DNA from 4 places in the Marinobacter sp. KM021 genome. Region 4 is predicted to be linked to each of the others. Evidence: predicted binding sites of a transcription regulator. Region 4 holds the regulator's gene; each other region holds the start of a gene.

Region 1 (7,570 bases), 1.4 Mb from region 4:
AGCCGATCAGCAGGCAGATCAGGGTGGTCATGGCCGCCATGTACAGGGAGTGCAGGAACACATCCAGGTACAGGGGGTTCATTAACTGCCGGTAGGCATCCAGGTTCAGGGGCAGGGACAGAAAGCTGCCTGGGTCCCGGGTCATCACACTGGCGCCCACCACCAGCAGGTTCGGGGTCAATACCAGGAACAGTAGCCAGCCCCAGACCAGCACCAGTACCGCCAGGCGAAACGGCTGCTGTGTGACGCTACTCATCCAGACTGGCTTCCGCTTCAGCTTCCGGGCTCTCCATGGGCAGCAGCCATTCCCAGCCGTCTACCCAGCTGACTTTCACCGGCTCACCCAAACGGTAGTCAAAGGTGGGGTCGTCTTCATCGAAAAATTCCGACGCCAGTACCTCGGTGCCGTCGTCCAGGTGAATAACCGAATCCAGGGTGCTGCCCTTGTAGTTCCGTTCCACCACCTTGCCGGCTACACCGTCGTCGTCATCCGGCGCCAGAACCCGTATGTCCTCCGGGCGCAACAGAACATGCAAAGGCTGGCCGTCAGCCACCGGGAAGTCGGGTTTGCGAAAAGTGCGTTTGAGGCCAAACACATCCACGGTAATGGTGTCATCGCCGTTGGCTTTGTCGATGCGGCCAGGGAAGAAATTGGTCTCGCCCACGAACCGGGCGGTGAACAGGTTGGCCGGCCGCTCGTAAACTTCTCTGGGCGTGCCCAGTTGTTGAACCAGGCCATCTTTAAGAACCACCACACGGTCCGACATGGACAGCGCTTCTTCCTGGTCGTGGGTGACGAACACAAAGGTAATACCCAACTCGCGCTGCAAGCGTTTGAGTTCTACCTGCATGGTGCGGCGTAACTTGTAATCCAGGGCAGACAGGGGCTCGTCCAGCAGCAGCATCTTCGGCCTTTTGACCACTGCACGGGCAATGGCTACTCGCTGCTGCTGACCTCCGGAGAGCTGATGCGGCTTACGCCGGGCGAAATCTTCCAGCTGAACCATGGCCAGAGCTTCCTCTACCCGCTGGCGAATCTCGTGCTTAGGGCGCTTTTCCATTTTCAGGCCATAGGCCACATTGTCGAACACCGACATATGGGGGAACAGCGCGTAGTTCTGGAACACGGTGTTGAGTGGGCGCTTCTCTGGCGGAGTGTGGGTCAGGTCCTGACCACCGAGCAGGATGGTCCCGTCATCCGGATGATCGAAACCGGCCATCAGCCGTAACAGGGTGGTTTTGCCACAACCGGACGGCCCTAACAGGGTAATGAACTCGCCATCAAGGATTTCCAGATCCAGCGAATCCAGTACTGCTTTGCCGTCAAATTGCTTGGAGAGATTGCTCAGTGATAGCAGTGTCTGTTTCATCGGCCCTGCCCAAAGAATGAGCGGCCTATTTTTCCAGAAACAGGGACAAACAGAAAGAGGCGTCGGGATAATCCGCAATCCCGGCGCCCCTTGACCTCAACTCATTCAGACACGCTTGCCAAACTCCTGCTCACTGGTCCGCAACGCTATCCAGATAGGCTTTGTCCGAAATGTTGGTCCAGGGCCGCACCTGGCTGAGGTAGTCGCGCTGGGAGGTGATGATTTCACGGGCCAGTTCGTCTTTCTCCGCGAACTCATCCAGTAAACGATTGGTGGTGTCACGCAAGGCGTTGATGACTTCCGGCGGGAACACTTTGTGGGTGACGTCCGGATAGTCCTCGGTCATGTGGCTCCAGGCAACACCGCTCTCATGGGTGCTCTGGATGTACATATCATAGGCTGCGGTGCGCATGGACACTCTCAGGATTTCCTGAAGGTCCGCCGGCAGCGAATCCCAGGATTTCTTGTTGATCAGGAACTGCACCTCGGCATTGGGTTCCTGCCAGCCGGAATAGTAGTACTTGGCGATCTGGTGAAAGCCCATCTGCAGATCCAGAGCCGGGCCAACCCATTCCACGGCATCAATGGTGCCCCGCTCCAGGGCTGTGTAAAGCTCGCCGGGCGGAAGGTTGGTGACGGCCACACCCAGCTCGGACATCACTTCTCCGGCAAAGCCCGGGGTGCGCATTTTCAGGCCTTTGAGGTCGTCCAGAGAGTTGATTTCCTTGCGAAACCAACCACCCATCTGGTTACTGGTATTACCACCCGGAAACGACAGCAGGCCGTAGGGCTCGTAGACCTTCTGCATCAGCGCCATGCCATCATCGTGATAGAACCAGGCATACATTTCCGGCGCGATCATGCCAAACGGTATGGTGGTGAAGTACATGGCATTAGGGATGGTGCCCTTGTAGTAGTAAGAGGCAGTGTGGCCCATGTCGTACTGACCGTTGCGCACCAGGTCAAAGATGCCAAAAGGTGCCTTGTGTTTGTTTGAGGAATCGATCCGGAACTTCAGGCGGCCGTTAGACATTCGCTCGGCCATGGCAGCCATGTTGCGAGGCGCCTCGCCCAGGATTTTGGAGTTTGGGCCCCAGGTTTCGGCCAGGCGGATGGTGTAGGTTTTCTCGGCCACCGTAAACGGGCTGGCCAGCAGGGCAACCATCGTAAGGGCCGCCACGAAGATTCTGCGCGTAGACATGGTGTTGGCTTCCATTGTTATTGGTTTCAGGGTGAAACGAACAAGTAATAGAAAGCCATGATAACCCTGGAGGCCGGCCACGCCAATGCGGCGGGCCGGTCCAGGGCATCCTCAGACTTTGAACTGCCCCACCAGCTCACGAAGATGCTCACCCAACCTGGCCAGCTCGTGACTGGCTTCGTTAGTCTGGGTAACACCGGTGTCACTGCGCTGGGCCGCATCAACAATGCGCACCACGTTCTGGTTGATTTCTTCGGCCACCTGGCTCTGCTGCTCCGCCGCGGTAGCGATCTGGGTCACTTGGTCATGAATCTGGGTCACCGAGGTCACAATGGTGTTCAGCGCACCGGTAGCGTGGTTGATCCGCTCGACGGTGGCTTCGGAACTTTTGCGGGAATGGTTCATTCGTTCAACAGAGGCCTTGGATTCGGCCACAAAGCCGTCAATCATTTCCCGGATCTGGTCGGCGGATTCCGCAGAGCGTTTGGCCAGTTGCCGGACTTCATCCGCCACCACCGAGAAGCCTCGACCATGCTCACCCGCCCGAGCCGCTTCAATGGCCGCGTTAAGGGCCAGCAGGTTAGTCTGTTCGGTGACCGCATGGATCACATCCAGAACCTGCTGGATATCATTGGATTTCTCCGCCAGGGCGTTGATGCTGGCCGCTGTGCTCTCCATCTCTTCCGACAGCTGGTTGACTGCACCCTGCGCGCTGGTGATGGTTTCACCACCTTCGCGGGCCATGCGGTCAGCGTCCGAGGCCGCACTTTCCACTTCATTGGCATTGCCAGAAATCTGCTGGATGGTGGCTGCCATTTCATTGATCGCAGAAGCAATCTGGTCCGTTTCCGAGCCCTGTTCCTGAACCGACTGGCGGGTTTCGTTGGCTACCCGGCTCAACTCTTCGGCGGCCGAGGCGACCTGATCGGTGGTGGAGCCCACTTCGCGAATGGTGTCCTGAATCTTGATCACAAAATGATTGAACCGGCGGCCAAGTTCCGCCAGCTCGTCTTTGCCATCCTCCGGCAAACGCTGGCGCAGATCGCCATCACCATCGGCAATTTCCTGCATGATATTGCTGACTTTGTTCAGTGGCGCTGTCACAGTGCGGCCAATCACCAGGCCGATGATCAGGGATACGACAACCACGATAACCGTCACCAACAGGATAAAGCCCATGGCCGCCGCTATGGCCGAATCGATTTCCTTGCGCGCCTCGACCAAAACACGCTCGATGTCGGTTACGTAGATACCAGCGCCGATCATCCAGTCCCAGCCCGGGATGATGCTCGAATAGGACACTTTAGGCTCCACCTCTCCCGAGGCGGGGTTTGGCCAATCATACCCATAGTAGCCATCGGTTCCTGCAGCTGAGAACAGGTCCCGAACCAGTTTCTGAGTGGTGGGGTTGGTCGTCGGCCCCTCAAGGGAAGGGTCCGGAGCATAGGCCAGATTTTCCAGATTACGAGCATAGGCGAAGACGTAGTTATCCTGCCCGAATGTAATGGAGCGAAGCCTTTGTCGGGCTTCCTCCCGAGCTTCCCTGTCGCCCAATCCGGAGTTGTTCTTCACTTCCATGACCACCGCGCGGGCCGTTTCCACAACATTCTTCAAGCCTTCCTTTCGGGCATCCAGCAGTTCCTCCTCCAGGCGCTCCAACTCCGCCTCTCCGTTTGCACGAATCTGGCTGGCGGTGATCCAGGCAATGGTACCCGCCGTAACAAGAACTGGGACCAATACGCCAATTAGAAGGCGAGCTCGGATAGTCAGGTTACTCAAGAATGTCATGGTTCTGCTCCGGGTTGTCTACTCAGGCCTCGGGATTATCCACAGTGCCACTCACAAGGCTGTTCCAGTTTGTTAACGCCTGTATACCGATACAGAAGTACAAACATGTCGACTTTATTGCCAGGCCTTTTGTATCAAGCCTTCCAGATAGTTCGGGTATCGACCGTCATGTAAACGACTTGAGCCTGTGTCAGACTAAAGTTTCATGTCAGCTGTGCCGGGGAGAACCCACCGTGAAGCATCTTTTTCTCATCCGCCATGCCAAGTCCAACTGGGATAACGAAAGCCTCAGCGACAAGGACCGCCCGCTCAATCCCAGAGGCGAGGAACAACTGGCACCACTGGGGCGGGCACTGCGGCGTTATGGGGCCATGACCGGAGAAATTCACGCAAGTCCTGCCCTGCGCGCCCAGCAAACACTGAAGGGCATCCTCCCCGGTTCACCTTCTGACGTGCAGGTTTACACTGCCCCGGAACTCTACACTTTTGACTACCGCCGTCTATTACAGTGGCTGCAGACCTGCGGCGATCAGGTGCAGACACTGGCCATTGTCGGGCATAACCCGGCGCTTCTGGAATTGGCAGCCAGCCTGGTGCCACAGGCGCCATTCGAACTTCCCACGGCCAGTTTTATTCACATCCGGCTACCGATCAAACACTGGCGCAAACTCGGTAAACAGGAGGGGCGGCTTGAAACCTTTCTGACCCCGGTGGACTTCAGTTATGAGGCTTTCAAACGCAAGAATAAGAAACGGCACAAGAACGCTGGCAAAGCGACGATCAAAGACACTCCGTCAGTGCTTTTGGGGCAGGCCGAGAGTCTTACCCAGTTACATCGGGGGGTGATGCTCGGCCTGGACGATGAGTTTCTCCACCAGTATCGCATTGCCCTACGTCGCAGCCGCGCCGTGGCCGAATCCCTGGCCGAGGTGACCGGAAACAAATCACTGAAGAGCCACATTTCCCACCTGAAACGACACGCCCAGGCCACGAGCAACCTGCGGGACCTGCACGTATTCAGCCAGGATCTGCCGCCGCTATGCAGTGACCAGCCAGAACTCCTGCGGGCACTGGAGCAATGGGTCTGCGCGCGGGTGGACAAGGAACAGAAAAAACTGGCGAAACGGCTTGCAAGCAAACGTTACCGGCAGAGCCTGCACAGCTGGGAAGACGAGCTGCAGTCACGGCAATTCCGCAAACTGATCGACAAACTCAGTACCAGGGACATTCAAAAAAGCGTTGACCACCGGCTACGAATGTTCAACCGGAAAACCGCAGAACTGCTGCACGACTCGCCTGACGAGGACATCCACAATCTGCGCAAACTCCTGAAGCGCATCCGCTACCTGATGGAACTGGACATCGACCGCTGGAAATCCGCCCTTAAGACCCTGCGACAGCGCCAGGATCTCTATGGCCGATTCCAGGATCTGCATGTCCAGATTGAGCTGGTCAATCGGTTTGCTTCAAGCCACCCGGAGGATCCAAACGGCGCACTTCAGGCACTGCTGGACCACCTGACCATCAAAAAGGACGACACCCGCAGACTGATTCTGTCCATCGGCGGGCTGAAGGCTGGCTGATGCCAGAACACGAGGTTCAGATTCTGACCATACGAGCTTCCAGGAGCAGGTTGGGGCCCAGCTTCGCCACTCTCACCTGGCCCGGATTCAAGCCAAGGTCTTCCAGGGTTTCCTGGATATCGTCCATGGCATCTTCCGAGGGTGCCGCCAGCAGCAACTCCCGCACTGACTCCAGAATCATCTTCACCGGCACGGTCATAAAATACACCGAGATCACCAGCATCATCACCGGGTCTGCGTATACTGCCAGCTCTGACCACTGACTTTTCTCCAGCATCCAGGCGGCGGCAAAACCGATCATCACAGCAGCACTCAGGGCGCTGTCCATCAGCCACTGCCTCTGCTCGGCCCTGACCAGGCCAGAGTCGTTCTGGAAGCCGGACCAGCGCAGATACACCCACACGGCCAGGCAACCCACGACGTTCACCGCACCAAACACCATGGCCATGTCGGCGGCCACCGCACGGCCTCCCTGCAGCAGCGAAACCACCGCCGAGGCCAGCGAAAGCACACACACCAGGGCAATAACCAGGCCTTTCACCGCAATCACCAGCGGCTCCACCGCACCCAAACCAAACGGATAGTCTTCTGTTGCTGGCCGACGCACCAGGCGAGCGGCATAGAGAGAAAGCAGGGACAGCGCCAGACTGATCAGTGAATAGGCGCCATCGAAAAGAATGACCAGGGAATCAACCCAAAGCCCCCAGCCGATACCGACGACAGCAAACAAGCCCGCACCGGCCGCAGATAATGTCAGCGCCATATTTTCCCGCGCCAGAGAAGTAAACATTTTGACCTCCTGAGAATTGCCGGCCATATTATCGGCATCATCACGAAGGCGTGAGTCGCTGAGCGACGGAAAATCCGGCGCAATGAGATAGGCATGAAAACTTCCCAGATTAAAACCTTTCTATCCGTGGTCCGGAACGGCAGCGTTGCCGCGGCCGCCCGCGAGCTGAACCGCAGCCGGACGACGGTCAGCACCGTGCTGGCCTCGCTGGAGGACGAGCTGGGGGTTGAGTTGTTTGAACGCAGCGGCAACCAGCTGCATTTGACCTCTATCGGCCAGTCCATTCTCACCGACTGTCGGCGCTTTGATCAGGTCGCCGGCCAGATACAGGCCCGCTGCCAGCACCACCTGAGCGGCGCCGAATCGGTCTTGCGCATCGCCCGGGACGATGCCATTCCCGAGGACGTGTGGCGAGACATCCTGCGCCGCCTGAAACAGCGGTTTCCGCAAACCAGCCTGTCGATCTATCTTGCCCCTCCGAGAGAACTGCCCTCGCTGGTCCGTAACCAGTCGGTGGATGTCGCCTACGGCCTGATGCCGGAACTGACGAATGAGGGCTACCAATGGTTCCGCGAGCTGGCTGACGTGCGCATGCTGACCGTCGCTGCGCCCGAGCATCCACTTAGCCAACTGAAACGGGTAACCCAGGATGATCTGATCAGCCACACCGAAATCACCATTGCCTACATGCAGGATTCAGTGCTGGTGGCAGACTCACCGGAAACCGCCAACTACCTGGCGTTTACCCAGTACGAGCTGATCCGGGATGCGGTGATGGACGGCGCCGGCTGGGCGGACCTGCCGTTACCGTTAATTGCTGAGGCACTGCGGAGAGAAC
Region 2 (7,570 bases), 650 kb from region 4:
ACGGTGATCACTCTGAATGCAGGAGGAGCCTAGTGAGAATCCGTAAGGGGTTTGAAGAAAAGTCCCGGCTTGGCCGGTTGTTGATCAATCGCGGCTATTTGTCGGAAGGTCAGCTGGACGAGGCGTTGTTGTTGCAGCGGGAAACCGGGCAGCGCCTGGGCGAAGTGTTGATCGCCGCTGGCTGGGTGACTGAAAAAGAACTGCATCGTGTTCTCAAACACCAGGCCCGTTATCGTAATGCGGCAGCGCTGGTTACCATGGTGACGTTGCCGTTTCAGCCGTTGGTGTCGCTGGCGGCCGGCAATACCAGCGCGGCATCCCTGCCTGCGCAGGCCGGTCAGTTATATGAAAAGGGGGACTTTGCGCCTCTGTCTGACAGCGATATGGCCGGCGTAACGGCTCAAAGCAGTGTGGGCTTGCTGGAGCGTATTGAAACGGTTGCCGCAATGCCGGGAAATGCTGGCGGTGCGGTTGATGATCCGGAACTCGCCGGACTCGACTCAGTAGAGGGAATCAAGCTGGCCGCCAACATTTTTGTGCCAGTGCTCAGTTTCCTCGATTCCGATCTGACCATCTCTGGTGTTCACTACAGGGAGGGTGAGCCCCGCTATTCCATTCGAGAGGATGGCGCCCTGAGGCTGGCGTTTCCCGAGCGGATTGAGGAGATCCGGATGGACAACATCCGCGTGAGTGGCAATCACAGTCCATCCATGGGGAACGTCAGCATTCACAACATACGGTTTCATCCGGATTCCCAGATGACGATCTACACCCGTTAATGCACGGGTAAGGTGAGTCTAACGAAAAACGCCCGGATAGCCCATCCGGGCGTTTTTGTTTGCCGGGTCGGTCAGGCGCTGGCTAGAATGTTGCCGCTGGATACACTGGTTTGTTCGCCCTTGGCACCATAAAGCTTCTGTTGGGCAGAGGCGCCACGGAAGATGTCCGTGAGCCTCGTCAGGCGTTTTTGAAGGTGTCCGACAACACGACCGTTGTTCTGGTTCAGTTCCTGGCAAGCACGAAGGCGCCCATCGGCGGTTTTCCAGAGTTGGTACAGGTCTTCCATGCCACCGGCACGGATAAATCTGGAGGGCTCGCCGGCATCCGGTCGGTACCCCATGTTCACCAACAGGCGGATCTTTTGTTTCGCACGCTCACGGATATCCGTCAGGATGTTGTTTTTCTGAGTGGTGATTTCCTGGAGCGGAGCGATGTCGGAGGACGCCAGGAGTTGTTTTTCCTGGTTGAGAAGATCCGCCAGGGTTTCAAGCTGGCGGATGTCTTCTGAGAGAAGGGTCTTCAATTCAATGATTGCAGCCATGTTTTACTCACCCGAAAATGCTTTTATCCATCTCAAGCATTTTCTGGGCCAGTTTCTCTGCATCAATTTTGTAGGTGCCATCTTCCAGTGCTGCGCGAATCTGCGCAATGCGGTCGTCGTCCATTTCCGGGTAATCGCCCAGTTTCTGTTCCAGCTGCTTCAGGTTTTTGGCCTGATTACTGAGACTGACGTTGTCGCCGCGTGCAGCCGTGCTTTGAGCCTTTGCCTGCTCTCCAGCCGTGGAGGGCGCACTCTGGCTGCCTGTTGCTTTGTCGGCCGTGGTTCTGGTGGTGTTGACCTGGCCGGGGCCAATTCCATTTAAGTCAACTGACATAAGGGTACCTGCTTGCCTGTGGCCACCTTCAGAGGTGGCGGAATCGAGTTTATGTCTGCTTATCGGCAGCGTTTAGCCGACCTTTAGAATAAAACGGAAAAAATTTGCCGCTGGGCACGGATTTGCCGTTACATGGCAATTTCCACCCGGCCAGGAGCCGTGACCGTTGCCCGAACCGTGCGTGCTGATTGCAGATTCTCAACCATCACTTGCTCGCCGACACTGGCACTGGCCAGGGCCTTGCCTCGGGAACTGACCGAGAACACCGCGGATTTGGCGGTGATGATAACATGATCGCCCCGCTCAACGGCATTGGGAGCTTCGAGCAGGTCCGGCGTCAGCACCGACCCTGCATTAACTGGTCGCCTCACCAGCATGCCGGATACCTGTTCAATATCCGTGAGAATGCCCCTGCGGCTGGCGTTGATCTGCACCTGCTTTTCCTGCAACAGTTCACCGCTGATGCGCTCACCGCGGGCCAAAGGCCGAGCCGCAACAAGGGCAGGGCCGTGTACTTCGACACTGGCTGTGACGAACATCCGCCATGGCCGCTCCCCGGCACAGGACACCATTACCGATGGCGATGTCGTCCTGAGGGGGTCATTGGTAAATGCGGTTTCGAGTGCCCGTTCGCAAGCAGCCAGGCTAAGCCGGCTATCGATGCTGCCGACAGTGAAGTTCACCTCGTATTGTTGTTGGCGCTGCTGGTCGGCCCAGGCTTCGATAAATTGACCGGCGGCATCGCGTATCTCGCTTGCGGTGGTGGCCGCAGCGACCGCATTCAGGCCCAGGTTATATAGGCAAAAGGTCGCCAAAAAGATGGTTCGCATCTGCACGGCTTTGTCCTATGCTGTCAGTTAGGCGCATTTACAAGAATTCCGTTAAGGAAAACGCCATCGGAGCCGTTAACCCTAATTGGATGCTGGGCGTCAATGTTTTGGCCCAGATTCGCGTAAACAAGCAGTTAGTATTGTTTGAGCAAATTCTGTGCCGGTCTTCGGCATGCCGGGAGTATAAAATTATGGCAGGGGTGTTGGACAGCGTTAACCAGCGTACGCAGCTGGTTGGTCAGAACCGGCTTGAGCTGTTGTTGTTCCGTTTGCGGGGGCGGCAGCTATACGGGATTAACGTTTTCAAGGTGAAGGAGGTCCTTCAATGCCCGAAATTGTCATCGATTCCTAATAGCCGCCAGGTGGTTCGGGGCGTGTCCCATATCCGTGGCGAGACCATTCCCATCATCGACCTGAGCATGGCCATAGGCATGGCAGGCATTCCACAGGAAGAGCTGACAACAAGCTTTGTGATCATTACTGAGTACAACCGCAAAACTCAGGGCTTTCTGGTGACTGGTGTCGACCGGATCATGAATATGAACTGGGAAGATATCCTCCCGCCACCCAAGGGGGCTGGCAAGGATGTGTACTTGACGGCGGTCACCAAGATTGATGACAAACTTGTAGAAATCATAGATGTAGAAAAGATTCTTGCAGAAGTTTCTCCGCTCAGGGAAGATGTCACCGAAGAGCTGAAAACTCGCAGCGCCGAGCGTGTGCCCGGACATTTGCCGGTACTGGTTGTTGATGATTCGTCTGTGGCGAGGCGCCAGATCGAGCGCTGCCTGACCGCGATTGGAATGGAAGTGGTCACAAAGAATGACGGCAAACAGGCGTTGAACTATCTCAAGGAGATCACGGGGGATGGTTCCAGTGCCCGAGACCACTTATCGTTGATCATTTCCGATGTGGAAATGCCGGAGATGGACGGTTATACCCTCGTTACCAGAATCAAAGAGAATCCGGCGCTCAGCGGCATGTATGTGATGCTCCATACATCCCTGAGTGGTGTCTTTAACCGGGCGATGGTTCAGAAGGTCGGTGCCGATGACTTCATGGCGAAATTCAGCCCGGACGAGCTTGCCGAGCGGGTAATGGAAATTATTGACCAGAACTGATGCCTCGGCTCATGGACTTACCCACGATAGAGATCCAATGAAAGCGGAAATTACGCCTCAGGAATACGAAGCCTTCAAGACATTCCTGCAGGACGCTTGTGGCATTCTTTTGGGTGACAACAAGCAGTACCTGGTGAAGAGCCGTCTACGCAGGATTCTTGAGGAAAACAACCTGAATTCACTGGGTGAGCTTCTCGATCGCTTGAAGCGGGTGGGGCGCAGCGGCCTGCGTGAGCTGGTTATCGATGCCATGACCACCAACGAGACCCTCTGGTTTCGGGACAACCACCCATTTCGTATCCTTCAGGACAAGCTATTGCCGGAGTTCGCCGAGCGCAATTCGCTTCAACCGCTTCGCATCTGGTCTGCTGCGTGCTCAACAGGACAGGAACCCTACTCGGTAGGTATGGTTGTGGATGAGTTCCGGCGCAACCGGCCCGGGAAGTTGCGGGACGTAAAAATTACCGCAACGGATATTTCCAAAAGCGTCCTGGAAGTGGCCCGGCGGGGCGAATATGAAATGATCGCCATCGGTCGTGGGCTGTCACCAGAGCGGCAGAAGCAGTTTTTTACGCCCTCTGCCAACGGTGGCTGGCAGATAAAGCCGCAAATCAAGGCCATGGTGGAGTTCAAGGAACTCAATCTGCTTGAGCGGTACATGCTTGGCAAGTTCGACATCATCATGTGCCGAAACGTACTGATCTATTTTTCCGCGGACCTCAAGAAAGACATCCTTACTCGATTGCACGGGGCTCTCAACCCCGGTGGCTATCTCATTCTGGGCGCCTCTGAATCGTTGAACGGCCTTCCTGATCTGTACGAGATGGTTCAGTGCCACCCCGGCATTATCTACAGGAAGAAATAACTCATGCCATTGAATGTCTGGGTGCTGGTGGCTGCCCAGGCGCTGGCCATGTGCACCGCGCCTTTTATCGTATTCATCGGCTCCATCCAGGGGCGTTTGCTGGCACCTGCGCCAGAGCTGGCCACCTTGCCGGTCGGATTGCTAGCGGCCAGCGGTATCAGCTTTCACCATTATCTGTAGGTTTACGTCATGGATCAGCTTAATCTCAGGCACCTCTATTATTTCTGGGTCATCAGCCGTGAGGGCTCGATTGCCAAAGCCAGCGAGCTGCTCGATCTTGCGCCGCAAACCCTGAGTGGCCAGCTTGCCACTTTCGAGGAATCAGTCGGAGGGCAGTTGTTCAGCCGGGAAAGGCGGCGTCTGGTCCTGACCGAACTGGGGCAATTGGTTCAGTCCTACGCCAACGACATTTTTGCACTGACTGGGGAGCTGTCTGAAACCTTGCGTTTGGCCCCCGCTGATCGCCCGCTGAGATTGGCGGCCGGCGTTTCGGCGTCTATTCATAAGCTGATTGCTTTTCAGTTATTGCAGCCGGCCCTGAAGCTGAACAGGCGAGTCAACCTGGATTGCCGAACAGGCCGCGCCGAAGATTTGCTTCTCAGTCTCAAACGCAAAGAACTGGATGTCGTGCTGACAGACCGTATGCCTCAGACCGAAGCGGTCACAGATCGCTTCGCGGTTCATCCCCTGACATCGTCTACCATCAGTTTGTTTGCCGCCCCGGAGATGGCTGGGCGGCTTCGGGACGACTTTCCGGCCTCTCTCAATCATCAGCCCTTGCTGGCCAACGCCACGGACGCGCCGTATTTCCAGAAGCTGATGAACTGGCTGACCATCAGCAATGTCAGGATGGACCTGGTGGCCCGGGTAGACGACAGTGCGCTTATCAAAGTGTTCGGGCGGGAAGGGTTGGGCGTGTTTGCGGCGCCAACGGCAATCAAGGAGGAGGTGTGCCGCCAATATCAGGTGGAGGAAATTGCGCCTGTCAAAGCGGTAACCGATCAACTGTACGCCATCACCCGAAGCCGGAAGGTTGCCCATGAAGGTGTGCGGGCAATCTGTAGCGGCTTTGATTTACCTCGATAATATCGATGATTTTTGCTCAATAAATCTTATTTTCTCGAAGTCTTTGGCGGTGCATGATGGAATTGTGTCTGGCAACCTCTGAAGGAGTATCGCCATGAAAACCATTCACAAGTTCCGTCTTGAGCCTGGAAAAGAGCCGACCACGTTGTCCCTACGTGAGGGATGCAAAGTGGTTCGGTGCGAGTATCTGGTCGCCCAGAAGGCTGTTTTTCTCTGGGTGCAGCAGCCTCTGAGTGTTACGGTCCCGATGGTGGAGCGGCAGTTCAGGGTTGCAATGTCCGGCGAGCCGGTGCCAGATGCCTATGAGTACCTGGATACCGCACTCGATCCGTTCGGACCAGAAGCCTACCACGTATTCGAAGTGCCGGCTGGTGAAGGGATGGCTATTGGTAATGGCCACGAACGATTCGGCAGTGATGAGTTTGGCCAGTCTGGTTGGCGTAACAATCTCGCCTCCTAGCCAGGTAACATCTGATCATGTTGTCGTCGGGATAACACTCTTTTTCGGCCCCTCTGGAGGGGCCGCTTTTGGTTAAATCCAACCATGGGGGAGATTATTTGATCAGCGCCTGAATATCCCGGAAACGGGGGTGCTTGCAATGTACCATCCACTCGAAGGCCACCATCTCGGTAGTGACAATCCGGGCGCCACTCTGGTGCAGGCGGTCAAGTGCGACATCCCGGTCGAAGTCGTTACGGGAGCCGGTGGCATCCGCTACCACCCATACTTTATAGCCAGCATCAAGCAGACTCAGTGCCGTTTGCAGCATACATACGTGGGTTTCACAGCCGCCGATGACAATTTGCTGGCGCCCCTCCGGTAGCTGATCAATCAAACCGTCCGGACAGGCATCAAAGTGATGTTTGCCCACGGTGACGTTGCACAGTTCCCGCACTGACTCAACATTCGGTCCCAGCTTCTCGGGTAGCTGCTCCGTGCCCACCACCGGTACCTCCAGCAACCCCGCAATGGTGGCCAGCAAGGTACAACGATCAGCCACTTCAGCGCCCTGGCTTATGGCGGGCATCAGGCGTTCCTGGACATCAACGAGCAGCAGCGTGGATTGTTCCGCCTTCATCAGCATGATTCATCACTCCGGTTGAATGGATCTGGCTACAAGAATGCGCAATTATCTCGGTTCAAACAAATTTTTCAGGAATCTCATAGCAGACAGTTGCCAAACGCCCCCAAAACCATTAAAGTTTGCGCCCGTCAAATGAGCGACGACATCGCTGATTTGAAACAGTTTATTGGAGAGGTGGCCGAGTGGCTGAAGGCGCACGCCTGGAAAGTGTGTATACGTTAATAGCGTATCGAGGGTTCGAATCCCTCCCTCTCCGCCAATATGAAACCCTAGCAGAAATGCTGGGGTTTTTTATTTTTCTGTCGTTTATCCTGAGCTCTGTGTTAATCCAGAACGAGTGCATATTTCAGTAAATTGGTTTACTGTTCGTTACACGGATTCGATGTACCGTAACGTTTTCACACTCATGAACAGGGACAAACATGGCGACCATCAATCCATCTCAGGAAGAGCTCCGCAAAGTTTTGCAGGAAACCCCCAAAGATCAGCCCGTCGTGATGCTGAATCTTTTAAGGTTTCGCGACCGGGCTGCTTACCAGGATGACGCTCACGATTGTTCAGGCCGTGATGCCTACAAGCGATATATGGAAGAAGCTGCGGAATGTGTTCGCACCGTTGGTGCTGAAGTGATCTGGTCGGGCCGCTCTGTAGGTTCGCTGATTGCTCCGCCCGATGAGTCCTGGGATCAGGTCTTGCTGGTGCGCTACCCGTCGATCAATGCCTTTCTGGCCATGATTGAGAGCCCGGAATATAAAGGTGTGGTCAAGCACCGCACGGCGGCGCTGGAAGATTCCAGGCTGGTTGCCAATGTTGAAGGTACGCCCTGATCTGGTATCCCGTCTGGTTAAGGAACTAGCCAGACGGGACACTACGTAAGCCAGCCTGCTTGCTGAATGGTCATGTATGCGGCAGTACCCGCGGCTATGGA
Region 3 (7,570 bases), 1.0 Mb from region 4:
TATCAACGGGAGTACAATTCATGGGCAACCGCCTGTCTAAGATCTACACCCGCACCGGTGACGACGGCTCTACCGGCCTGGCCGATGGCAACCGCATCGCCAAGAATGCCCAGCGCGTGGAAGCCATGGGCATGGCGGATGAACTTAACTGCCACATCGGAGTGTTGATTGAAACGCTACCAGCCGGTGACAGCCTGATCGAGACGTTCCGGCGGATTCAGCACCACCTGTTTGATCTTGGCGGCGAGTTCGCCATCCCTGGCAGCAAGGTCATCAGCGACGACCATATTGATTGGCTGGAACAGACCCTGGATGAGCATAATGCCGGCTTGCCGCCATTGAAGAACTTCATTCTGCCCGGAGGTTGTCCTGCAGCCGCACAATGCCATCTGGCCCGGGCCGTTTGCCGTCGTGCGGAGCGGGTGGTGGTAGCGCTGGGCCACGAAGATTCCATCAATACCGCGTCCCGTCACTACCTGAACCGGCTGTCTGACCTACTGTTTGTCATTGCCCGCGTGCTGGCCCGCCGGGATGGCAGCCAGGAAATTCTCTGGGAACAAAAAAAATCCGGCCTCTGAGGGCCGGATTTTTCTGATCAGAGGCAACTGCCTTATACCTTGAACGCCTCTACCAGCCGCTGAAGCGATGCCGTCAACTCCGACATCTGGCGGGAAGACGCCAGCGTCTCTTCGGCGTTGGAAGCGGTGCTCTGCCCCAATTCGCCGATACGCTCCACGTTGGCATTCACATTCTTGGCCACCGCAGACTGCTCTTCTGCGGCCTGAGCAATCTGGTGGCTCATGTCGACAATCTCGGAGATACCCGAAGCAATGCGGTCCAGGGCTTCTGTCACCTCGCCGGATTTCTGAACCGTTTGCTCCGTGGCATCGTGGCTGGAGGTCATGGCAGAAACCGCCTCTTTAACACCACCCTGCAGCCGCGAGATCATACCCTCAATCTCTTCAGTCGATTTGTGGGTGCGCTGAGACAGTGAACGCACCTCATCAGCCACCACCGCAAAACCCCGACCCTGTTCACCGGCCCGGGCCGCTTCAATGGCCGCGTTCAGAGCCAAGAGGTTGGTCTGCTCGGCTATGGCCTTGATCTCGACCAATACCTGGCTGATGTTGTCGCTGTCTGAACTGACCCTGTTTATCACCGCTACCGCACCAGCGATTTCTTCCGCAAGACGGTTAATAGTTTGCACGGTAGCCGCCACAACCTGTCGGCCCGTCTCGGTATCACGCTCTGCGCTACCGGCGCTGTCCGCTACCCGATGGGCACTCTCAGTCACCTCGTTGACCGCCTCCACCATCTGCCCCATGGCTTCGTTTATCTGGCCGGTCTCTTCCATCTGGCGGGCAACCGCTTCACTGTTGGCTGCTGCAGTCTCATTAACCCTCACCGCCTGACTGTCAACATCATTCGTGGTCCCGCTGACAGAGCGGATCAGTTCGGCAATCCGGTCCGTCATATTATTGAATTCGGTGGTCAGCTCGCCCAGCTCATCACGATTGTTAAGCTGGATGTGCGCCGTCATATCACCAGCGGCGACGCTGCGAGCTGCCTCACTAAACCGGTTGATGGCGGTTCTTACTGACATAAAGAAGCCAATGTAGAGGTACACCACAAGAAGCATCACGCCGATCAGAGCCCCTACAATCAACCTGCGCTGGCCGGTCTCCCGCTGCAGTCGCTGTTCAAGGTTGCCGGAAACCACACTGAAAATGCTGTCATTGAGTGAATCGTAGTAGTCCAGCTGGGAGGATACGGTGGCGTCAAATTCCTGCCAGGGCTGTTCCAGACGCATCGGGGTGATGATGTTCAGGTCCAGCTGCTCGCGCAGCGCCATCAGGCTTTCATCGACCCGCGTCACAGCGCCGCCGGCTCTGCCTGAAAGTTTGGGAGAGGTTTCAACCGCAACCGACAAGGCAGGCGACAACAGGGAGCTGCGGTTGGTCAGCTGGTCATAGATTTCATTCAAAATCTCGCTCAGGTTATAACCCACCTGGCCATCCACCAGGGCAAAGATACCGTAAGATCGGGCCCTGCCAACAACGGTCCTCGCCTCAGGCAGCGCATTACGCACCAGCCCAAGCAGCAACAAATTTTCCCGCGAGGCGTCTTGTCCAAGTCCCGAAATTTCAATCGTAGCCGGCAACAGGGCCAGCACCTTCTGAACAAACTCGTGGTAATACTTGAACTGAGGGTCTATGTTGCCCTGGTAGTTGTCGTCCTGCTTCAGTTGCTCCCACTCCGCCTGCAAGGCCAGAACCTGATCCTTCCAGGAACCAGAGGTATCGAACGAGCGGTTGTTCCCCGCAAGGTCTGAAAGCAGGCCATCAATCAGCTCGGCAGCCTCACCTGCCTTACCCAGGAGTTCGTCTTCATCCTTGAGCACACCCGGCGCCTGGTAGTCGCGGTAAGCCATAGACGAAGACAACAGCTGGTCTACCTTGCGAAGTTCGGCAAGGCCCTCGATACCGCGAGTCATGGTTTGAACGGATTGATTGAGGCTGGAAATAACCAACCACGACAGGACAATGATCGGGCCCAGGAACAAGATGCTGATTAGGCTGAACTTGTAGACCATGGGCAACCGATTCATCAGGCTAACAGCTGGATTGATCAAATATTTCACGGCGCCCTCTCGCTGATTCTAATAACTGAATCTTTATTCTTTGTTTGATTATCGCCCAAGGTCGGAAAAACTTAATCACCTTTAAGTGTTATTCTGTAATGTTTTATGACACTCCTCAGACCACCCCGGCAATGACCAGCAACGCGGCAACGCAGATCCACACCAGCATGCTCCGGTTCAACAATCCCCGTATGGCCGCCAGGCTACGCCCGCCAAAACTTGTCCACTCATCCGGGTGCAACCGCGCAAACTGGGCTGGATCAAGCGCATAACCGGTTAACGACCCGTTTGCGGAAATCATGAGGACTTCCGAGGTTTTTCTTCCAAAACCGGGCAGGACTTTCTTCGCCTCCTTCGACCAGCCCGCGAGATCACCGGCCAGCCCCAGCGTGCAGGACAGTAGGCGAGCAGGAATCCAGCTGGCCAGGTTGGCCAGAGTCCGGAATCGGGCGCGGGCCGCTTGCTGCGGCCATTGCTCAGACAACGCCACCAGGCCTCGGGCAACCAGGGCAGCACCTATTCCACCCACCACATACCAGAAAGCCACCAGAAAGAACCGCTCGAAAACCCCGATCACCAGAGCCTTGGATAACGACAGATGCATGGCCTCTGGTGACAGCGCGGCGCCCCGCTCTTCCGGTGGCAACCGGTTCTGGATATGTCGCCAGGCAGCCTGCATGTCGCCCCGACTCCAGGCTTCCGAATAGTCACGTAACTGATGCCGCCAACCCGGCGCGCCCATCAGCAACACCAGCACGATCAGCTCTAGCGGATAGGCCGCCAGCCTGAATCCATACCATTCCAGCAAACACACAACGCCCACCAACACCAGTCCGGGCAGCAGAACCCAGATCAGCCCGGAGGTAATGGCATCCTCCTTTCCGGCCTGAATTTTCGCGCCCCGGTGAAACCAGGCACGCCAAAGCACGTCGCCATCAAGCCGGTTCCGGCTATCCAGCTGACGCCGAATAAGGTAGGCCAAAAGAAACACGACAAACACCATTCAGGCGATCTCCTCATGGGCCAACAGCCGGGAAAAATACCGCCAGTCGAACGCTGGACCAGGGTCAGTTTTCCGGCCAGGCGCAATATCGCTGTGGCCGGTAATGCGCTCGGTGCTGATTTCGGGCCAGGCCATCATGGTCAACCGCGCCATGTCTGCGAGTGTCCGGTACTGTTCGGGCGTATAGGGAACATCGTCTGCCCCCTCCAGTTCGATACCGATAGAGAAATCGTTGCACTCTTCCTGGCCGTCAAAACAGGACCGGCCGGCATGCCAGGCCCGGTCCAAACAACTGACAAACTGCACCACTGAACCATCGCGACGCACCAGGGCATGAGCGGAGACCTGCATGGCGGCGATGGATTCAAAATAGGGATGGGCGGCTGGGTCAAGCCGGTTGCAGAAAAAGTCTTCAATCTCCGTTCCCCCGAATTGCCCGGGAGGCAGGCTGATGTTGTGAACCACCAGCAGGGAAATGGCAGAGCCCTCAGGCCTTGCACCAAAATTCGGCGAGGGCACCCATCGGCTGCCAGGGTAACGGCCGGTCAGCCTTAACTGTTCAGCCTGGCTGGAGAGGGAGTCGTTGTTATGCTTGTTGTCGTGATTGAAAGGGTCAGAGATTGGCAAGGCGTATCCACTGTCGCTTTATGATGTTCAATCGATTGAATCACAAAGCGACGGTGGATGCTATGGATGGAACGGTGCGGATTCGCGCCTTCAATCCTTTCGACTATGGCGAAGGTTATCGATGATGGATTCCAGCGCCCGATCAAAAATCAGGCCGTCGTCCAGAAGCGTAATAACGCCGTCCTGCAGCGCCACCGCCAGATCATCCCGATGGTACTCTGCCACCTTGGCGCCGCTGCGATTAACAAAAATGTACTTTCCGGTTGCCTTTATGAAGGCCGCCAGTTTGCAGCGAACACGGTTATCATCGCGCACCATCTCGATCCACGAGCCAACCCTGAGCTGATCTGCCCGGGCCAACCATTCCGCCGCAACAACCGAGGCAGACGGCGCTTCTTCAGCAGCCACCGGCGCTTCCGTTGCCGGCTGCGCGTCACTTTGAACGCTCTCCGCCACGACCGGTTCGGTTTCAGATTGCGCGATTTCCTCTGGGGCACCGGCATCCACCGGAGGTTCCGGTGGCGCCAGCATTTGCTCCGGCTGATCCAGCTCCTCTTCGGCCAGGGCAGGGTCTTCCGGCGCCTTCTCGACATCACTGACCGGAGCTGTTACCAGTTTCTGGAAAACATCAACATGAGCCAATTCCAGGTCACGAATGGCAGCGTCGGTTGAGAACGGGTCCCAGGAAATTTCCTGCAAAGCACTGCGAAGGTCCTCGACCACCTCCGGTATTGCTCGAAGCAGCTCAGAGCGGGTTTCATCCGATACCGGCCTTGGGTCCACACTCCAGATCAGTCGCTCGGTTACCGCGCAGGCGGATTGCCACTGCTCGCTTTCTTCGCCCTGACGCAGTACCACCCATTGCAGGTAACGAGTCCAGGGCTCGCTGAGAATCTGCATCACCGCAGCTGGTATTTCACGGCCGGCTGTTTCTTCCTGAATGAGGTTGGTGGCCGCCTGGCTTGCACGTTCCTGGCGAGCCCGACCTTCCTCAGCGTCCCGAAGACGCTGCTCAACCAGCTCACGACGGCGCCGGTCCAGATCCATAAAGTGCCCGAAATCCTTGAGCAACTCCTCGAACAATTCGACATTGTCGGTGAACTCATTCAGGACACGATCAACCACTTCTTCAATTTTTTCCCGGAGCGGGTCCCGCATGCCCTGGCGCTTTTCGGACCAGCCAATGGCCGACAGTGCGAGTTCATTCAACAATTTGCGAACCGGATGACCGCCACGATTGAAGAAATTACGATCGCTCAGGGCAACCTTCAGGACCGGAATCTGCAAGCGCCCGATCAGCGCCTTCATCACCGGATGTAATTGCCGATCTTCCAGTATGAAATCAAACAGCATCGAGACGAGATTGACGACATCGCCGTCCACCTGGCCCAAAGTAGCTTTCTTGCCGCCCGGCTCCTGCAGGACCGAGACAATCTGCTGGCGCAATGGCACCACTTCTGCCCCGGATACCTGGGTGAGAGAACCTTGCAGATCACTGAGCCGGGCCATCAACCCGCCAGTATCGAGTGTCACGCCACCCGCGGGCAGGCCGCCCGCGGCGGACGATGTCTCTCCCTGATGCAGCAGCGCACTCAATTCCGAAAACGTGGGGAAACTGGCAGCACCACTCGACCCGTGCTCGGCACCTGCCTGCCCTGGCGACAAAGCCGGGGCTCCAGCCTGTGGCACCGGCCTCTTCGGCTGGGGCGACGAACCGCCGACAGGTGCCCGGCGCATATCTGGCAACACGCCTTCGGCTACCAGGGTTTTATTGGCCTGGTCATACAGGGCTGCAAGCTTATCCACCAGCAGGCGCTCAAAAAGCTTGAGTACAACCAGCTTGGCACGAATATCGATATCCAGGTCAGAACAGGCCTCGGCAATTCCGCCACAGATAACCTCGGGGCTCAGGGGCATCTGATCATCAGACATCTGAATCTCGGGCATCAGGTGGCGCACGCGAGCGGCCAGCATCCGGACCGGCTCCTGGTAACGATTGCGCAGCTTGGTCACCAGGTTATCAATGGCGACCTGTTGCTCGAGTTCGGAGTGATCCAAAAGGCTCAGGGAATCCTGATCGACTTCCTCAAGGGCAGAACCGGAGTGCGAGGGTTTGAAGCGCCCAAAGTCATTGAAGGCCTGGCTGACATACTGAAGCATCGAGACCGCCATGGATTTGCGGCGCAGTCTGAGCTCCCGCATGGCATCGAAATACGCTGTCTGGTCCTGATTAGAGCCAGCCCGATCCGCAAGGGCGAACAGGCTGTCGTCTGCCTGCTCGAAGAAAGACCCCAGCACAGATTTCAGAGACTGACCGGATGCGTCACGTAACCGTATAAGAGCAGGCGGAAGCGAAAACCGGCCCACCGGTTTCTGGCCGGATAAATGGACAACCTTGTTATCGTGCGCCATGGAGATGCTCCGGTGTTGATCGGCAATATCGCTGGGAATTTCTATTAATGACATGATACGGCCGATCATCGTCACCTTGTGTCAGAATTTGTCACCTTTTGTGTAACAACGACCTGCGTCACATTTTAGCAGTTATTGGCCAGGGCATTTTGCGAAACGGCAGGCTGGCAGTAGAATTGCCGGGCTCGCAGATTTCAACTCATCCAGACCGCCGGAAACCCGACATGATCGCCCCTGAACTGCTCCGCCAGGCCCGAATTGAATCCGTTGCCCAAAGCCTTCGCGAGGACATTGGTGACGGCGACATTACCGCCATGCTGATTCCGGCGGACAAAACCGCAACCGGCCGGGTGATCACTCGCGAACCGGCACGCCTGTCAGGACGAGCCTGGGTTGAGGAGGTATTCCGCCAGGTAGACCCCGCCATGGAACTGACCTGGTTCTTCAAGGACGGCGATGATCTGGCGGCCGATGACGTTATCTTCCGGATGGCTGGCCCGGCCCGATCACTCCTGACCGCAGAGCGAGCCGCCCTTAACTGGCTGCAAACACTGTCTGGCGTTGCCACCACCTGCGCAGCCTACGCGGCGAAGGTCGCCCATACCGGTGTGCGATTACTGGATACCCGGAAAACCCTGCCAGGCATGCGCCTGGCGCAAAAATACGCGGTCACCTGCGGGGATTGCCACAATCATCGCCTGGGTCTGTGGGATGCCTTTCTGATCAAGGAAAACCACATTGCCGCATGCGGCTCGATTGCCAACGCCATCAGTGAAGCCCGGCGCATTGCACCGGGCCGCCCGGTGGAGGTAGAAACGGAATCGATGGACGAGCTGAATCAGGCCCTGAGCGCGGGCGCCGACATCATTATGCTGGATGAATTCTCA
Region 4 (7,570 bases):
GGGCTTCCTGGACCGGGGTAATGTCTACAATGCCGGCGAACCAGGACAGGGTGTAGCCAACGATAACGCCAAACATGATCGGGATCAGCCGGAAGATGCCCTTGGCCCAGACCGACATGACGATGGTGACGGCCAGGGAGATCATGGCGATGACGATGGCGGTGTTGTAGGGCACCAGTTCGGCGGCGCCGTCTCCGGTGCGGCCAGAGGCCATATGCACCGCCACAGATGCCAGTCCCAGGCCGATGGTCATAATCACCGGGGCGATGACCACCGGCGGCAGCAGGCGGGTGACAAAGCCCGTGCCCCGTGCCCGCACGGCGCCGGCCAGGATGATGTACAGGATGCCGGCCGCCATCAGGCCACCAAGAGTTTCCTCCAGCCCGAAGCGGCCCTTGGCGGCGATGATCGGCGCGATGAAGGCAAAGGATGAGGCCAGGAAAATGGGGATCTGGCCGCCGGTGACCACGTGGAAAATCAGGGTGCCGACGCCAGCGGTAAACAGCGCCACGTTGGGGTCCAGCCCGGTGATCAGGGGCATTAATACCAGGGCGCCGAAGGCGACCAGGAGCATCTGGGAGCCGGCTAATGCCTGCTTCCACACGGGTTCATGGGTGTGTTCCTGCATGCTCAGACGTCCTTCTGCTTGGTGCCGAAGATTTTGTCACCGGCATCACCCAGGCCAGGCAGGATGTAGCCTTTCTCGTTCAGGCGCTCATCAACCGAGGCGGTGTAGATGGAAACGTCTGGGTGTTTTTCCAGCACTTTCTCGACGCCTTCCGGCGCGGCCACCAGCACCAGGGCCCGAATTTCGGTGCTGCCGGCTTTCTTGAGCAGGTCGATGGTGGAGATCATGGAACCACCGGTGGCCAGCATCGGGTCGATAATCAGAGCCATGCGCTGGTCCAGCTCGCCCACCAATTTTTCCAGGTAGGTTTCAGCTTCCAGGGTGTCTTCGTTGCGGATCTGGCCCACTACGCTCACTCTTGCCACCGGGATCAGGCTCAGCACGCCGTCGAGCATGCCCAGGCCAGCGCGCAGAATCGGCACGATGGTGACTTTCTTGCCGTGAATCTGTTCCACGGTCACCGGCCCGGCCCAGCCATCAATGGTTTTTTCCTGCAGGTTGAAGTCTTTAGTCGCCTCGTAGGTCAGAAGTGCGCCAACTTCCTGTGCCAGTTCACGAAAATTCTTGGTGCTGATGTCGGCGCGGCGCATCAGGCCGAGTTTATGGCGGATCAGGGGGTGCTTCACTTCGTGGATCGGCATTGGGGTCACCTGTGTGTTCGAATGTTCGGGCTTGATTTCGGATGCAATAAATGGCGCAAGGATACCGTATCTGGGCGCCCGCGTCAGGCGCTGGTCGTGCGGTAAATATCAAAAACTGTAAGGCCTGGTACGGTTCTTGCGATAACTCTCCCAGATTGGCGCGCCGCGTCAGATTTTCGACCCTGACAGTTCTGAAAAGCACGGCAGAGCGGAGAAGTATCCAGCATGGACAGAGCGTTAGTTCTGAGTAACGTCAAAACCCTGACGCGGGGCAGTATCGGTATTCCACTGATGCTTATGGGCTTGTTGGGCATGATGATCCTGCCCATGCCGGCCTTCCTGCTGGACGTGTTCTTTACCTTCAACATCACCTTGTCCATCGTCATTCTGCTGGTGTGTGTGTACGCGCTTCGGCCGATGGAGTTCGCGTCGTTCCCGACGGTACTGCTGGTTGCCACGCTCCTGCGCCTGGGGTTGAACGTTGCCTCTACCCGGATTGTCCTGCTCAACGGTCACGAAGGTGGTGATGCTGCCGGTAAGGTGATCGAATCGTTCGGTGAGGTTCTGATTGGCGGGAACTATGCGGTTGGTCTGGTGGTGTTTGCCATCCTGATGATCATCAACTTCCTGGTAGTCACCAAGGGTGCCGGCCGGGTGTCGGAAGTCAGTGCCCGTTTTACCCTGGACGCCATGCCCGGCAAACAGATGGCCATTGATGCGGATTTGAACGCGGGCCTGATCAACCAGGACGAGGCCAAAAGCCGCCGTTCGGAGATTGCCCAGGAAGCGGATTTCTATGGGTCCATGGATGGTGCGTCCAAGTTTGTAAAGGGCGATGCCATTGCGGGGTTGCTGATTCTTGCGATCAATATCATTGGTGGTATCTCGATCGGCATGCTCCAGCATGGCCTGGACTTTGGCCTGGCGATGCAGCGGTACGCGCTGCTGACCATTGGTGACGGCCTGGTTGCCCAGATTCCATCACTGTTGCTGTCTACTTCCGCTGCCATCATGGTAACGCGGGTAACGGCCAGCCAGGACATGGGCGGGCAGATCATTCATCAGATGTTCAACGCGCCCAAGGCCATCGGTATTGCCGCAGTCATCCTGATTATCCTGGGTCTGATTCCGGGCATGCCCCATGTTGCCTTCCTGGGATTGGGCAGCCTTGCCGCCGGTGCGGCCTGGCTGATCTGGAAAAAGCAAAGCCAGACTGTGGAAGAAGAGGGCGTTTACGCCGGTCGTGGCGGCATGGCTGGTGGAGCGCCCCGTGCCGGTGGCGAGGTGGTTCAGGATCGGTCCGGCGCAGAAGGACAGGCGCTGCCGGCGCCCGGTGAAACCCGGGAGCTGGGCTGGGATGATGTGGCGACCGTTGACATCGTTGGTCTGGAAGTGGGCTACCGGCTGATTCCTCTGGTCGATAAATCCCAGGGCGGGCAGCTGCTCAGTCGCATCAAGGGGGTTCGGAAAAAACTGTCTCAGGATCTGGGTTTCCTGATGCCGTCAGTGCACATTCGGGACAATCTGGACCTGATGCCAAACGTCTACCGCATTACCCTGATGGGTGTGACCATTGCCGAGGCGGAGATTCACCCGGAACGTGAGCTGGCCATTGATCCGGGCCAGGTGTTTGGCAAGGTGGAAGGCATTGCAGGCAAAGATCCGGCCTTTGGCCTGGATGCCATCTGGATTGAGCCAGACAAGAAAGACCAGGCCCAGACCCTGGGCTATACCGTGGTGGATGCCAGCACGGTGGTGGCTACCCACCTTAACCAGATTCTGCAAAAGCACGCCCATGAACTTATCGGCCATGAAGAGGCCCAGAAGTGGCTGGACCAGTTGGAGAAAATGGCTCCGAAACTGGCGGAGGAGCTGGTGCCTACGACGATTTCCGTGAGCGTCCTGCTGCGGGTACTGCAGAACCTGCTCCGGGAAGAAGTGCCGGTCAGGGATATGCGCTCCATTGCCGAGGCCATTGTTAACGTGCACCCCAGAAGCCAGGACCCGAAACTGTTGACCACCCTGGCTCGCCAGGCGCTTCGCCGAATGATCGTTCAGAGCATCTGTGGCAACGATGCCGAGATTCCGGTGATCACTCTGGATCCCGATCTGGAACAGTTATTGCTTAAGTCTGTTCAGCAGAGTCAACAATCCGGCGGACAGGAAGATATTGGCCTGGTGCTTGAGCCCAACATGGTGGAAAAGCTGCAGCGGTCTCTTCAGGACAGTGTTCAGCGCCAGGAAATGCTGGGCAAGCCGGCGATTCTTCTGGTTTCCGGGCCCTTGCGGCCAGTGCTGGCAAAGTTTGCCAGTTATGGGGTAGAGCGTTTGCATGTGCTCTCGTACCAGGAAATTCCGGATAACAAACAGATCACGATAGTCGCCTCTGTTGGCCAGTAAGGCCGGCAGGGCAAGGCGAACACCCGATTCGGGCACGCCGGTGGAGGATGAAGCGTTATGAAAGTACAACGGTTTTTTGCAAAGACCATGGCCGAAGCCCTGAAACAGGTCAGTCATGAGATGGGGCCGGATGCCGTTATTTTGTCCAATCGCCGGGTGGACGGAGGCGTCGAAATTGTGACGGCCCTGGACTATGACGAAAATATGGCACGCCAGCGCCTTGGCGAGAAAGCGGCACAGGCCACCAACGGCTCGCGCCTGGCGGAGCTGCAGGCAGACCAGCATCGTCGGTTGGAAGAAGAGTTGAACCGATCGCGCAGTCGCATTCGCGAAGTGCGGGAGAAGCGGGCGGGTGTCGGCGCGGAATATGATCGTGCACTGGCTGATGATCGGCCGGCTGCCGACTGGTCAGGTGAGTTGGCTGGTGGATCGACCTCGGTGGGCAATGCGGGTGGCCGACCAGAGGCGGGCTACTCGGATGAGTTGGCGAGCATGAGAGCGGAAATCAACTCCCTGAGAGAGATGGTCAGCGGCCGTACCTCGGTACCCGAGAAGCCTGCAGTCGCGGCATCCAATGCGGTTCAGCAGAGGCTTGCAGAGCGGCTGCAGGAATTTGGCCTGGGCGCGGAGCTGGCAACCTCTCTGTCCCGTCAGCATCGCGCCGGCAGGTTGGAAGACGGTTGGAAGCAATCCCTGAAGATGCTGGCCACCGGCGTACGTACCGCTCGGGAACACTGGCTTGAGGCCGGCGGCGTCTATGCGCTGGTGGGGCCAACCGGGTCTGGGAAGACCACCACCATTGGCAAGCTGGCAGCCCAATATGTACTGGAGCACGGGCCGGATTCCCTGGCTTTGGTCACCACCGATCGCTACCGGGTGGCAGCCCATGAACAGCTGTTTGTGTTTGGCCGTATCCTCAATGTTCCGGTCCGGGTTGTGGACGAGAGTCATTCCCTGGATGACATTCTGGACGAATTGTCAGACCGGCACCTGGTTCTGATTGATACTGCCGGGCTGACCAGCTCGGATCGCGGTTATCAGGAACAGCTGGCGGAGTTGGCCCGGAGCGATCACAATATCCGTACCCATCTGGTCGTGTCTGCCACCAGCCAGCCGCGCATCATGAAATCCGTGTGGCATTGCTATAAGATGGCAAACCTTGCAGGCTGCGTGATGACCAAAATTGACGAAGCGCTGACACTGGGTGAGTCTTTGGGCTTTGTCATGGAAACCGGCCTGCCAGTGGCATGGTATACCGATGGCCAGAAGATTCCCGAAGACCTGCACCGGGCAGAGGCCATTCCTCTGGTGCGGTTGGGCGTAGAACGCCTGAAAACAATGCAGCACGGCCAGGCCGTTGCAGAAGGGGCCTGAGGCCCGGTGGTACAGCCGGTGCGCTGCCGTTTGTGCCCACACAAGAACGCAGTAAGAGACTGATAACAGTATGAGCAGACCACATCCGGTTCAGGTGATTGCGGTTACCGGCGGCAAGGGCGGTGTCGGCAAGAGTAATGTGTCCGTCAACCTCGGTATCGCGCTGGCCCAGAAAGGCCGGCGGGTGGTGTTGCTGGATGCAGACCTTGGCCTTGCCAATATCGACGTGCTGTTGGGCATTACCGCCAATCGCAATCTGCAGGATGTGCTCAGTGGCGAGTGCGACCTCAAGGACGTTCTGGTCAACGGCCCGGGTGGTATCAAGATTGTCCCCGCATCGTCCGGCACCCAGCGTATGACCCAGTTGAGCCCGATGGAACATGCAGGGCTGATCAACGCCTTCAGCGAGCTGGGTGACCAGATTGATGTGCTGATTGTTGACACAGCAGCCGGTATTTCCGAGTCGGTCGTCAGTTTCCTGCGGGCCTCCCAGGAATTGCTGCTGGTGGTGTGCGATGAGCCTACCTCCATTACCGATGCCTATGCCCTGATCAAACTGATGAATCGCGACTACGGCACCAACCGTTTCCGTATTCTGGCGAATCAGGTGCGAAATGAGCAGGAAGGCCGGCATCTGTATGAAAAACTGACCCGTGTCACCGAGCGTTTCCTTGATGTAGCACTACAATATGTAGGTATCGTGCCTTACGACGAAGCCGTCAAAAAAGCCGTTCAGCGGCAGCGGGCCGTTCTGGATGCCTATCCACGGGCTAAGGCGTCGCTGGCGATCCGTGCCCTGGCAGAGAAAGTGGACAGCTGGCCGCTGCCATCATCGCCAAGAGGGCATCTGGAGTTTTTCGTGGAGCGGCTCGTCGAAGTCTGATCTGAATCCAGTCCTATAAGAAAACCGGATACATGACATTGGCGAAAAACCTGGGAATCTACCATCAGGCTGGCGCAAAAGGCCCCTCTCAGCTGATTGAGGAGCATGCGCCGCTGGTCAAGAAAATCGCCCTTCATCTGATGGCCCGTTTGCCGGCCTCGGTTCAGCTTGAAGACCTCATGCAGGCCGGCATGATTGGCCTGCTGGAAGCTGCACAACGCTATTCCACCGGCAAGGGTGCCACCTTTGAAACCTACGCAGGCATTCGTATCCGCGGTGCCATGGTGGATGAAATCCGCAAGGGCGACTGGGTTCCCCGCTCCGTTCACCGCAATGCCCGCCGTATCGCGGCAGCCATCAAAACGGTTGAAGACCGCACCGGGCGCGAGGCCCAGGATGTCGATGTTGCCGAAGAGCTGGGCATTGACCTGTCGGAATATCATGCGTCCCTGGCAGACGCCAACAGTGGCCGACTTTTTAGCCTTGATGAGCTCAATGAATCCGGAGAGCTGCCGATAGAAGAAACAGAGGCCAGCGATAATCCCCTGGATGGCATTGCATCAAATGCATTCCAGAAAAGCCTGGCAGAGGCAATCGAAGAGCTTCCTGAGCGAGAAAAGCTGGTGTTGAGCCTCTACTACCAGGAAGAGCTCAACCTGAAGGAAATCGGCGCGGTGCTGGGCGTCAGCGAGAGCCGGGTCAGCCAGATTCATAGCCAGGCGGCCCTTCGTCTCAGGGGGCGGTTGTCCGATTGGCGGGAAGACGAGCCAGAATAAACCGGGCCGGCGCTGACCGCGCGGCGCGTAACTGTGTAGATTTTGGTAACCGGCGCTTTACAACGCGGCCAAACACCACACAATAAGCGGTTAAAGCAGCGGCCTGCTAGACTTTCAAAAGGCTTAATGAAATCCGGGTGTTACTGACTGGAGGTCCCATTGGACAAAAACATGAAAATTCTCATTGTGGATGACTTTTCCACAATGCGGCGAATCATCAAGAATCTGCTGCGCGATCTTGGCTTCACCAATACGGATGAAGCGGACGATGGCAACACTGCATTGCCCATGCTCAGGAGCGGCAAGTACGACTTCCTGGTGACCGACTGGAACATGCCTGGCATGTCGGGTTTTGATCTGCTCAAGGCGGTGCGGGCAGACGAGAACCTGAAGAACCTGCCGGTGCTGATGGTAACCGCGGAGGCCAAGCGTGACCAGATTGTGGCGGCGGCGCAGGCCGGCGTTAACGGGTACGTCGTCAAACCGTTTACCGCTGCCGTTCTCAAGGAAAAGATTGAGAAGATCTTCGAGCGAATCCAGTAACCAGAGGTCGGATGGCTGTCATGACTGACAAGAACGAGAACCATCAGGGCCTCGACCCGGAGGTAACCGAAAAGCTCCAGCAGCAAAGCTCCGAACTGGCCGAATGCATCAGTTCCGGCGATTACGCCCGTGCGATGTCGGTGATCAACGAGCTTAGTGAAGTTCGCGACCAGAGCCTCTATCGGGAAGTGGGGCGGTTGACCCGGAGCCTGCACGAGGCTATCCGAAATTTTCAGATAGACGCCCGCAGTGCCGAGCAGAAAGAAGCCTTGTCCAAGATGTCCGATGCCTCGGATCGGCTGGCCTACGTTGTCCAGATGACCAG

The links. The regulator FliA, encoded in region 4, starts transcription of late flagellar genes. The targets are predictions, from matches to a motif close to CTAAAGTTTNNNNNNNNNNNGCCGNTAA.
Region 1: the regulator FliA is predicted to act here: its motif matches at 4,516-4,543, upstream of RVM24_RS17825 (methyl-accepting chemotaxis protein).
Region 2: the regulator FliA is predicted to act here: its motif matches at 1,715-1,742, upstream of flgM (flagellar biosynthesis anti-sigma factor FlgM).
Region 3: the regulator FliA is predicted to act here: its motif matches at 2,690-2,717, upstream of RVM24_RS07855 (methyl-accepting chemotaxis protein).

Annotation. Positions count from the first base shown of each region.
Region 1 covers NZ_CP136129.1:3,821,515-3,829,084, forward strand. Annotated here, with positions in the region: gene potB (spermidine/putrescine ABC transporter permease PotB) at 1-256, opposite strand, end outside; gene potA (spermidine/putrescine ABC transporter ATP-binding protein PotA) at 249-1,370, opposite strand; gene RVM24_RS17820 (TRAP transporter substrate-binding protein) at 1,501-2,571, opposite strand; gene RVM24_RS17825 (methyl-accepting chemotaxis protein) at 2,683-4,359, opposite strand; gene RVM24_RS17830 (CHAD domain-containing protein) at 4,593-5,942, shown strand; gene RVM24_RS17835 (cation diffusion facilitator family transporter) at 5,959-6,732, opposite strand; gene RVM24_RS17840 (LysR family transcriptional regulator) at 6,826-7,570, shown strand, end outside.
Region 2 covers NZ_CP136129.1:1,293,012-1,300,581, reverse strand. Annotated here, with positions in the region: gene RVM24_RS06105 (pilus assembly protein PilB) at 33-779, shown strand; gene RVM24_RS06100 (flagella synthesis protein FlgN) at 851-1,321, opposite strand; gene flgM (flagellar biosynthesis anti-sigma factor FlgM) at 1,329-1,655, opposite strand; gene flgA (flagellar basal body P-ring formation chaperone FlgA) at 1,784-2,485, opposite strand; gene RVM24_RS06085 (chemotaxis protein CheV) at 2,677-3,606, shown strand; gene RVM24_RS06080 (CheR family methyltransferase) at 3,644-4,471, shown strand; gene RVM24_RS06075 (hypothetical protein) at 4,475-4,651, shown strand; gene RVM24_RS06070 (LysR family transcriptional regulator) at 4,661-5,557, shown strand; gene RVM24_RS06065 (DUF7352 domain-containing protein) at 5,652-6,017, shown strand; gene RVM24_RS06060 (isochorismatase family protein) at 6,112-6,642, opposite strand; tRNA gene RVM24_RS06055 (tRNA-Ser) at 6,811-6,901, shown strand; gene RVM24_RS06050 (DUF1330 domain-containing protein) at 7,065-7,469, shown strand; gene RVM24_RS06045 (branched-chain amino acid transporter permease) at 7,511-7,570, opposite strand, start outside.
Region 3 covers NZ_CP136129.1:1,658,958-1,666,527, forward strand. Annotated here, with positions in the region: gene RVM24_RS07850 (cob(I)yrinic acid a,c-diamide adenosyltransferase) at 21-578, shown strand; gene RVM24_RS07855 (methyl-accepting chemotaxis protein) at 611-2,641, opposite strand; gene ampE (regulatory signaling modulator protein AmpE) at 2,757-3,644, opposite strand; gene ampD (1,6-anhydro-N-acetylmuramyl-L-alanine amidase AmpD) at 3,645-4,265, opposite strand; gene RVM24_RS07870 (DUF1631 domain-containing protein) at 4,362-6,683, opposite strand; gene nadC (carboxylating nicotinate-nucleotide diphosphorylase) at 6,908-7,570, shown strand, end outside.
Region 4 covers NZ_CP136129.1:646,684-654,253, forward strand. Annotated here, with positions in the region: gene RVM24_RS03080 (uracil-xanthine permease family protein) at 1-628, opposite strand, end outside; gene upp (uracil phosphoribosyltransferase) at 631-1,269, opposite strand; gene flhA (flagellar biosynthesis protein FlhA) at 1,495-3,669, shown strand; gene flhF (flagellar biosynthesis protein FlhF) at 3,727-5,043, shown strand; gene RVM24_RS03100 (MinD/ParA family protein) at 5,114-5,926, shown strand; gene RVM24_RS03105 (RNA polymerase sigma factor FliA) at 5,959-6,702, shown strand; gene cheY (chemotaxis response regulator CheY) at 6,862-7,245, shown strand; gene RVM24_RS03115 (protein phosphatase CheZ) at 7,266-7,570, shown strand, end outside.